DNA from 2 places in the Faecalibacterium sp. Marseille-Q4137 genome. Region 2 is predicted to be linked to the other one. Evidence: a T-box and tRNA genes for the amino acid it is inferred to sense, from the RefSeq annotation. Region 2 holds a T-box; the other holds one or more tRNA genes.
The links. The T-box of region 2 lies ahead of tyrS (tyrosine--tRNA ligase). A T-box ahead of a tRNA ligase gene usually reads a tRNA of that ligase, here a tRNA-Tyr.
Positions count from the first base shown of each region.

Region 1: it encodes a tRNA-Tyr, which carries the amino acid that the T-box ahead of tyrS (tyrosine--tRNA ligase) is inferred to sense. The anticodon was not compared.

Region 1 is NZ_JAFREK010000028.1:31,096-34,509, reverse strand. Features, by position in the region: gene J3353_RS11380 (plasmid recombination protein) at 1-844, shown strand, start outside; gene J3353_RS11375 (hypothetical protein) at 862-1,041, shown strand; gene J3353_RS11370 (DUF6061 family protein) at 1,140-1,391, opposite strand; tRNA gene J3353_RS11365 (tRNA-Tyr) at 1,545-1,630, opposite strand; gene J3353_RS11360 (sodium:alanine symporter family protein) at 1,745-3,133, opposite strand; tRNA gene J3353_RS11355 (tRNA-Leu) at 3,271-3,357, opposite strand.
Region 2 is NZ_JAFREK010000001.1:96,378-99,791, forward strand. Features, by position in the region: gene J3353_RS00505 (arginine repressor) at 1-31, shown strand, start outside; gene recN (DNA repair protein RecN) at 50-1,726, shown strand; T-box leader at 1,761-2,013, shown strand; gene tyrS (tyrosine--tRNA ligase) at 2,080-3,297, shown strand; gene J3353_RS00520 (ACT domain-containing protein) at 3,396-3,414, opposite strand, start outside.

The DNA.
Region 1 (3,414 bases), on a different contig from region 2:
CGAAGCACTAGGCAGGGAGGTCTACCACTACCACCTCCATGTGGTCTATGTACCTGTGGTGGAAAAGCAGATCCTCTGGTCGAAACGCTGCAAGGATAAGGCACTGGTCGGCACAGTCAAGGAGACCGTCATACAGGTCAGCCGGAGCAAGAAGTGGGCTTCCAAGCCCCTGCTGGACGATGCCGGAAAGCCTGTCCTGCAAAAGAACGGCAAGCCCGTGCTGAAGAAGTCGTACAGTGTCCTGCAAGACGATTTCTTCAACTATATGCGCAGCGCCGGGTATACCGATGTAGAGCGCGGTGAGCGTGGCAGCACTGAAGAACACCTGACCGTCACCCAATTCAAAGTCCAGCGGGAGCAGGAACGTCTGGACACCCTTACCGCCCAAGCCGACCAAAAGGCGCAGTCGCTTGCCAAAACCAGTCAGACCCTCTCCAAAAAGGAGAAGGAACTTGCCGCTGTGCAGAAAAAGGCCACGCTCACAAAAGAAGCCCTCATTCATGCGCGTGATCTGGATTATATCGGCAAGCGCACCTTCCTCGGCAACTACTCGCTGACCGAAGAAGAATTCTCCAAGCTGAAAAAACAGGCCGACCACGGCTATATGATGGATGTGGAGAACCGCCGCTTGAAAGAAGAACTTTCCACAGCCAAAAAGGAAGCCATTTATTGGAGCAACAAGTACCACGACCTGTGGTACGATGTAAAGCCCTATCTGGATGCTCTCCACCGTGCGCCCGAACTGGTGCGCAGCTTTCTGGAAAAGATTCTTGCCCCCAAGCAGGAGCGTACCATAAATGTGCCGCAGCGAAACCGCAAGCGTGGGCAGGATATGGAACTTTGATTTTCGGAGGACACTATTTGAGCAAAAAGAAAAAGTCTGTAAACAAGTCCGGCTACCCGGATGAAGCGATCAAGTCGCTGGCACGTTGTTTCTATCCTTCCATGGTTGAGTTTTTCAACAGCGAGGAAGGCCAGCGTGAATACGAGGAATGGCTGAAAGAGCAGGAAGCTCTACAAGCCTTGCCTGTTGCCGCATAAAAACAGCAGGACGCTCCCAGTAAAGGGAACGCCCTGCCTTATATAGATGTATCTCACCGAGGTGTGTCCAGTTGGGCACACCTCTTATTTTTTTGTCCTTAATCTTCTAGCCCATGGCTCCCGGCTGCATTTTTCAAATATTCCTCTGGGTCGCCATTCAAAATCAAGTCCGCATAGCCCAGCGGGTCATTGTAGATGAGGTAGTCCAGTTCTGTTTGCTGCGCCATGGTAACATCCAGTGCATCCTCGACCCCGGTGCAGTCGATGGAGATTTTGCGCCCATCTTGGAGCAGCAGTTCCACGCACCCGGTATCCATGTTAAACGAACAAGCTCTTGCATCGTACTTCATCATCGTGTCCTCCAAACTCTTGTTGTGTGGTTACGGTCTATGACAAGGCATCGGAGTTTTGCGCCGTCCACGGGAGCCTTCGTTGTTGTACCCGAAGAAAACGAAAAATCCGAACCCTTCTCCAATCGGAAACAGGTTCGGATTTTTCTTGTTTGGTGGGCGCGGGTGGATTCGAACCACCGAAGCTGAAAAGCAGCAGATTTACAGTCTGTCCCCATTGGCCACTCGGGAACACGCCCAGATTCTGTTCACGTCCGTTGCCGGACGACTTGTTTATTTTATCAGACTGCGGGCGATTTGTCAACTACTTTTTTCGGATTTTTGCAGCTTTTCTGCGGAAGCTGTCGGCAGGGTCAGTTTTGGGTCAGATGTTTCCGGCGCTCGTAATCCCGCAAGGCGGCAATGGCTTCGCCGGACATGGGGTAGAGGGCAATGAGATTGAATATGGTCATCAGGCCGATGCCCACGTCGCCCAGGTCCCACACCACGGTATAGGCTTCCAGACCGCCCACCATCAGCATGACAAGGGCCAGCACTTTATAGGCCGTCTGCCAGCCCCAGCGGTCGCCAAAGAGGTACGCCACATTGGAGCGGGCATAGAACAGGATGCCGATGAAGGTGGAGAAGCTGAACAGCGCCAGCGTGACGGCAATGAACACCACGCCAAAGCTGCCCAGATGGTACTGTGCCGCTGCCTGCAGCAGGTCCATGCCGGTCAGCCCAGTGGTGACATTTGCGGGAGCCAGCAGCATCATAAAGGCAGTGCAGCTGCAGATGACCACCGTGTCGATCAGGACACCCAGTGCCTGCACAAAGCCCATCTTCACGGGATCATCGCAGGAGGCAGCCGCTGCCGCACAGGGGGCCGAACCGCTGCCTGCCTCATTGGAGAACAGGCCGCGCTTGACACCGTTCATCAGCACCGCGCCAAAGCCGCCCGCGGCCACCTGCCGCAGGCCGAAGGCTTCCGAGAAGATGCGGCCCAGCACAGCGGGCAGCTGGCGGAAATTTACCGCAATGATGATGACCGTCATCACGAAATAGCAGACCGCCATGATCGGCACGATAACATCCAGGCTTTTCACGGTGGCATCTTTGCGCAGGACAATGACCGCCGAGAGCACCACCAGCACCACCGTGGTCACGATGGGCGGGATGGAGAACGCATTGGCAAAGGCAGAGCTGACCGAGTTGCTGATGACCTGGCTGATGCCGCACCAGCAGATGAGGCCCGAAATGGCAAACAACACCGCGATGATGGAATGACGCAGCTTTTTGCCCCGCTTGCGCTCGGCCAGCACATGGATGTAGTAGGCCGGGCCGCCGCGCTGACCGCCATAGAGCGGGTCGGGCTGCCGGTACTTCTGGGCCAGTGTGGATTCCACAAAGGAGGTGGAGGCCCCCAGCAGGGCCGTGACCCACATCCAGAACACCGCACCGGCACCACCGGCAGACACTGCCGCCACCACGCCCACCAGATTGCCCATGCCTACCCGGGTGGCCGTGGAGACGATGAGCGTCTGAAAAGAGGAAAGGCTGTCCCTGCTCTGGTTCTTTTCGCAGACAGCGGCGATCATATCCCGGAACAGCCGCACGGGCAGCAGCCGGGTGCGCAGGGTGAAGAACACGCCTGCCGTGAGCAGCAGCACCGCCATCAGCGAAATGCCGATGCCGCCGCCCACCGGCAGGGTGAACAGATCACCCCAGAGCAGGTTGTATACCGTTTCGATCAAATGGGACATTCTGAGGAGCCTCCTGTTGTGTGATTACTTTATTATAATACAGCACTTCAGGTTTGTAAATCAGAAAATTCCAGCGCAAGGAAAACAAAAAATCCGAACCCTTCTCCTATTGGAAAAAAGTTCGGATTTTCATCGTTTGGTGCGGATAAGAGGACTTGAACCTCCACCGAGTTGCCCCGATTAGAACCTGAATCTAACGCGTCTGCCAATTCCGCCATATCCGCATATTCTGTTTTGTTCGCGGGCCGTTCGGCTCGGAACGTTAGTTATTATACCACAGC
Region 2 (3,414 bases):
CGAGCTTGGGCATTACATCGGGCAGAAATAAAGGCAGGAGAGAACGAACATGTTGAGCAGTCTGCAAATTGAAAATGTTGCAGTCATCCAGAAGGCCAACGTGCATTTTGAGAAGGGCCTGAATGTCCTTACCGGCGAGACCGGTGCGGGCAAATCTATCCTGATTGACTCCATCAATGCCATTCTGGGCAACCGCACCTCCAAGGATCTGGTGCGCACGGGGGCTGCAAAAGCAGTCATCCGGGCGGCATTTGATGATGTTCCGCCTGCAGTGCTGGACAGCCTGGAAAAGGCAGGATATGAGCGCTCAGAAGCGCTGACCCTGAGCCGTGAGATCACTGCCGAGGGCAAGAGCACCTGCCGCATCAACGGAATGCCTGCCACAGCAGCCATTCTGCGGGAACTGTGCGGTGGGCTCATCAACATCAACGGCCAGCACGATTCCGTAGGCCTGTTGAACCCGGCCCGCCATGAGGGTATCCTGGATGCCTACGCCCAGAACGGGGCGGTGTATCAGGAGTATTATGCTGTTTACCGGGAGCTTATCAAGGTCAAAAAGGAGCTGGATGCCATCATCACCGATGAGGGTGAAAAACAGCGAAAGATCGATCTGCTGAGTTATCAGGTACAGGAGATCGAGGATGCCAGCCTGACCGCAGGCGAAGAGGAGACGCTGATGGCCCGCCGTAAGGTGCTGGCAAATGCCTCCACCATCCGGGAGCGCATCTCCCAGAGCTATGCGCTGCTTTCGGGCGGAGATGATGCCCCGGGTGCCGTTGATCTGCTGGGGGAAGCCTCCAATGCGATCGATGGAGCCGCCCAACTGGACAGCGGCCTTTCTGCTGCCGCCGGACAGCTGCTGGATCTTTATTACACCGCAAAAGACCTTTCTGCTGACCTGATCGGGCGGCTGGAGGGCTACGAGACGAATGATGCAGAGCTGGATGAGATCGAACAGCGGATGGATCTGATCTACAAGCTCAAGCGAAAATACGGTGATACTGTGGAAGATATCATCGCCTTTGGACAGCAGGCAAGGGAAGAGCTGGACCGCATCCAATTCTCACAGGAGCGGACAGAGCATCTGCAGGCTGAAAAGCATCGGCTCTATGTACTTGCCCGGGATAAGGCCGAGGTGCTGACCCAGACCCGCCTGAAAGCCTTTGAGGAATTGAACAGGCGCATCTCCGGCACACTGGATTTTTTGAACATGCCCGGTGTCCGCATGACCCTGCGCCATACCCGCGGCCCGTTGGCCAGCCATGGCCAGGACAGCGTGGAGTTTTATATTTCCACAAACCCCGGTGAGGATCCCAAGCCGCTGGCAAAAATCGCTTCCGGCGGTGAACTGAGCCGTATCACGCTGGCAATCAAAAATGCCATGGCCGATAAGGACGCAGTGCCTACGGTCATCTACGATGAGATCGACAGCGGCGTATCCGGCAAGGCGGCCAGCCGCATCGGTGAGGTGCTCAAACAGAGCGCAAAAGATCACCAGATCCTCTGCATCACCCACACAGCGCAGATCGCTGCACTGGCCGACTGCCATCTGCTTATCCAGAAGAATATCACGAATGAGCGAACCTATACCGAGATCCACCCGCTGGATACCGAGGGAAGAGTGGACGCACTGGCGCATATCATTTCTGGTGACCATGTCACGGAGCTTTCCCGTGCCAATGCCAGAGAGATGCTGGGGCTGGCCGAGCATGAAACCGGTGATTGACAACCCTGCTGATTTGTGCTAAACTGATTTTTGTTGAAAGACGTTGAAGGGAACAAGTACCTTGTTAGTGTCTGCCCAGAGAGACCCCGGTTGGTGCAAGGGGTGTGCAGAACAACAGGGGAAATACCTCCCGGAGTTGCAGGCTGAATGCTTTGGCTAGTAGGCTGTGCCGCGTGCGAGCGTTACAAACGCAGGAGTGTATCCCATCTCTGTGGGGCGCACTCGTGAGGCCGTTTCCGTGAGGGGGCGGCAAACAGAGGTGGTACCGCGATTTTCTCGCCCTCTGCCAAATTCATTTTTGGCAGGGGGCGTTTTCTTTTGTCCTCTGCCCGATAAAACAGGAGGATAATCCCATGACCCTTTACGAAGAACTGCAGGCTCGCGGTCTGGTAGCCCAGATCACCGACAATGAGATCATTGACCTCATCAACAACGGCAAGGCCACTTTCTATATTGGCTTTGACTGCACTGCAGACAGCCTGACTGCAGGCCATTTTATGGCCCTGACCCTGATGAAGCGCTTGCAGATGGCTGGCAATAAGCCCATTGCCCTGATCGGCGGCGGCACCACCATGATCGGTGACCCCTCTGGCCGTACCGATATGCGCAAAATGCTGACCAAGGAGGATATTGCTCACAATGCAGCCTGCTTCAAGAAGCAGATGGAGAAGTTCATCGATTTCTCTGAGGGCAAGGCTCTGATGCTGAACAATGCCGACTGGCTGCTGAACCTGAATTATGTTGAGCTGCTGCGTGATGTGGGTGCCTGCTTCTCCGTCAACAACATGCTCCGCGCCAAGTGCTATGAGCAGCGCATGGAGAAGGGCCTGTCCTTCCTCGAGTTCAACTACATGATCATGCAGAGCTACGACTTCTACTACATGTTCCAGCACTACGGCTGCAACATGCAGTTTGGCGGCGATGACCAGTGGAGCAACATGCTGGGCGGCACTGAGCTGATCCGCCGCAAGCTGGGCAAGGATGCCTACGCGATGACTATTACCCTGCTGACCGATTCTCAGGGCAAGAAGATGGGCAAGACTGCAGGCAATGCGGTCTGGCTCGACCCCAACAAGACCAGTCCCTTTGAGTTCTACCAGTACTGGCGCAATGTCGGCGATGCTGACGTGATGAAGTGCATCCGGATGCTGACCTTCCTTCCGCTGGAGCAGATCGATGAGATGAGCACCTGGAAGGATCAGCGTCTGAACGAGGCCAAGGAGATCCTGGCCTACGAGCTGACCAAAATGGTGCACGGCGAGGAAGAGGCTGAGAAGGCCCAGAACGCTGCCCGTGCCCTGTTCAGCGGTGCTGCCGACACTGAGCACATGCCCTCCACTCAGCTGACCGAAGCGGATCTGACCGATGGCTCCATCGGCATCCTGACCCTCATGGTCAAGGCCGGTCTGGCCGCTTCCAACGGCGAGGCCCGCCGCCTGGTCGTGCAGGGCGGTGTCCTGGTGGATGGTGAAAAGGTAGCTGCTCCCACTGTCAGCTTTACCGCTGATCAGCTGAAGAACGGTATCGTCATCAAGAAGGGCAAGAAGATCTACCACAAAGTGACCCTGTAATCTTTTAGAACCAGCGTATGATAAAAGCCCGGCGGCATCCGATTTTTGGATGCCGCCGGGCTTTTTACGTTTATGTGATATTCACAGAGAAGGGCAGCTTACAGCTCAAAGGCCTTC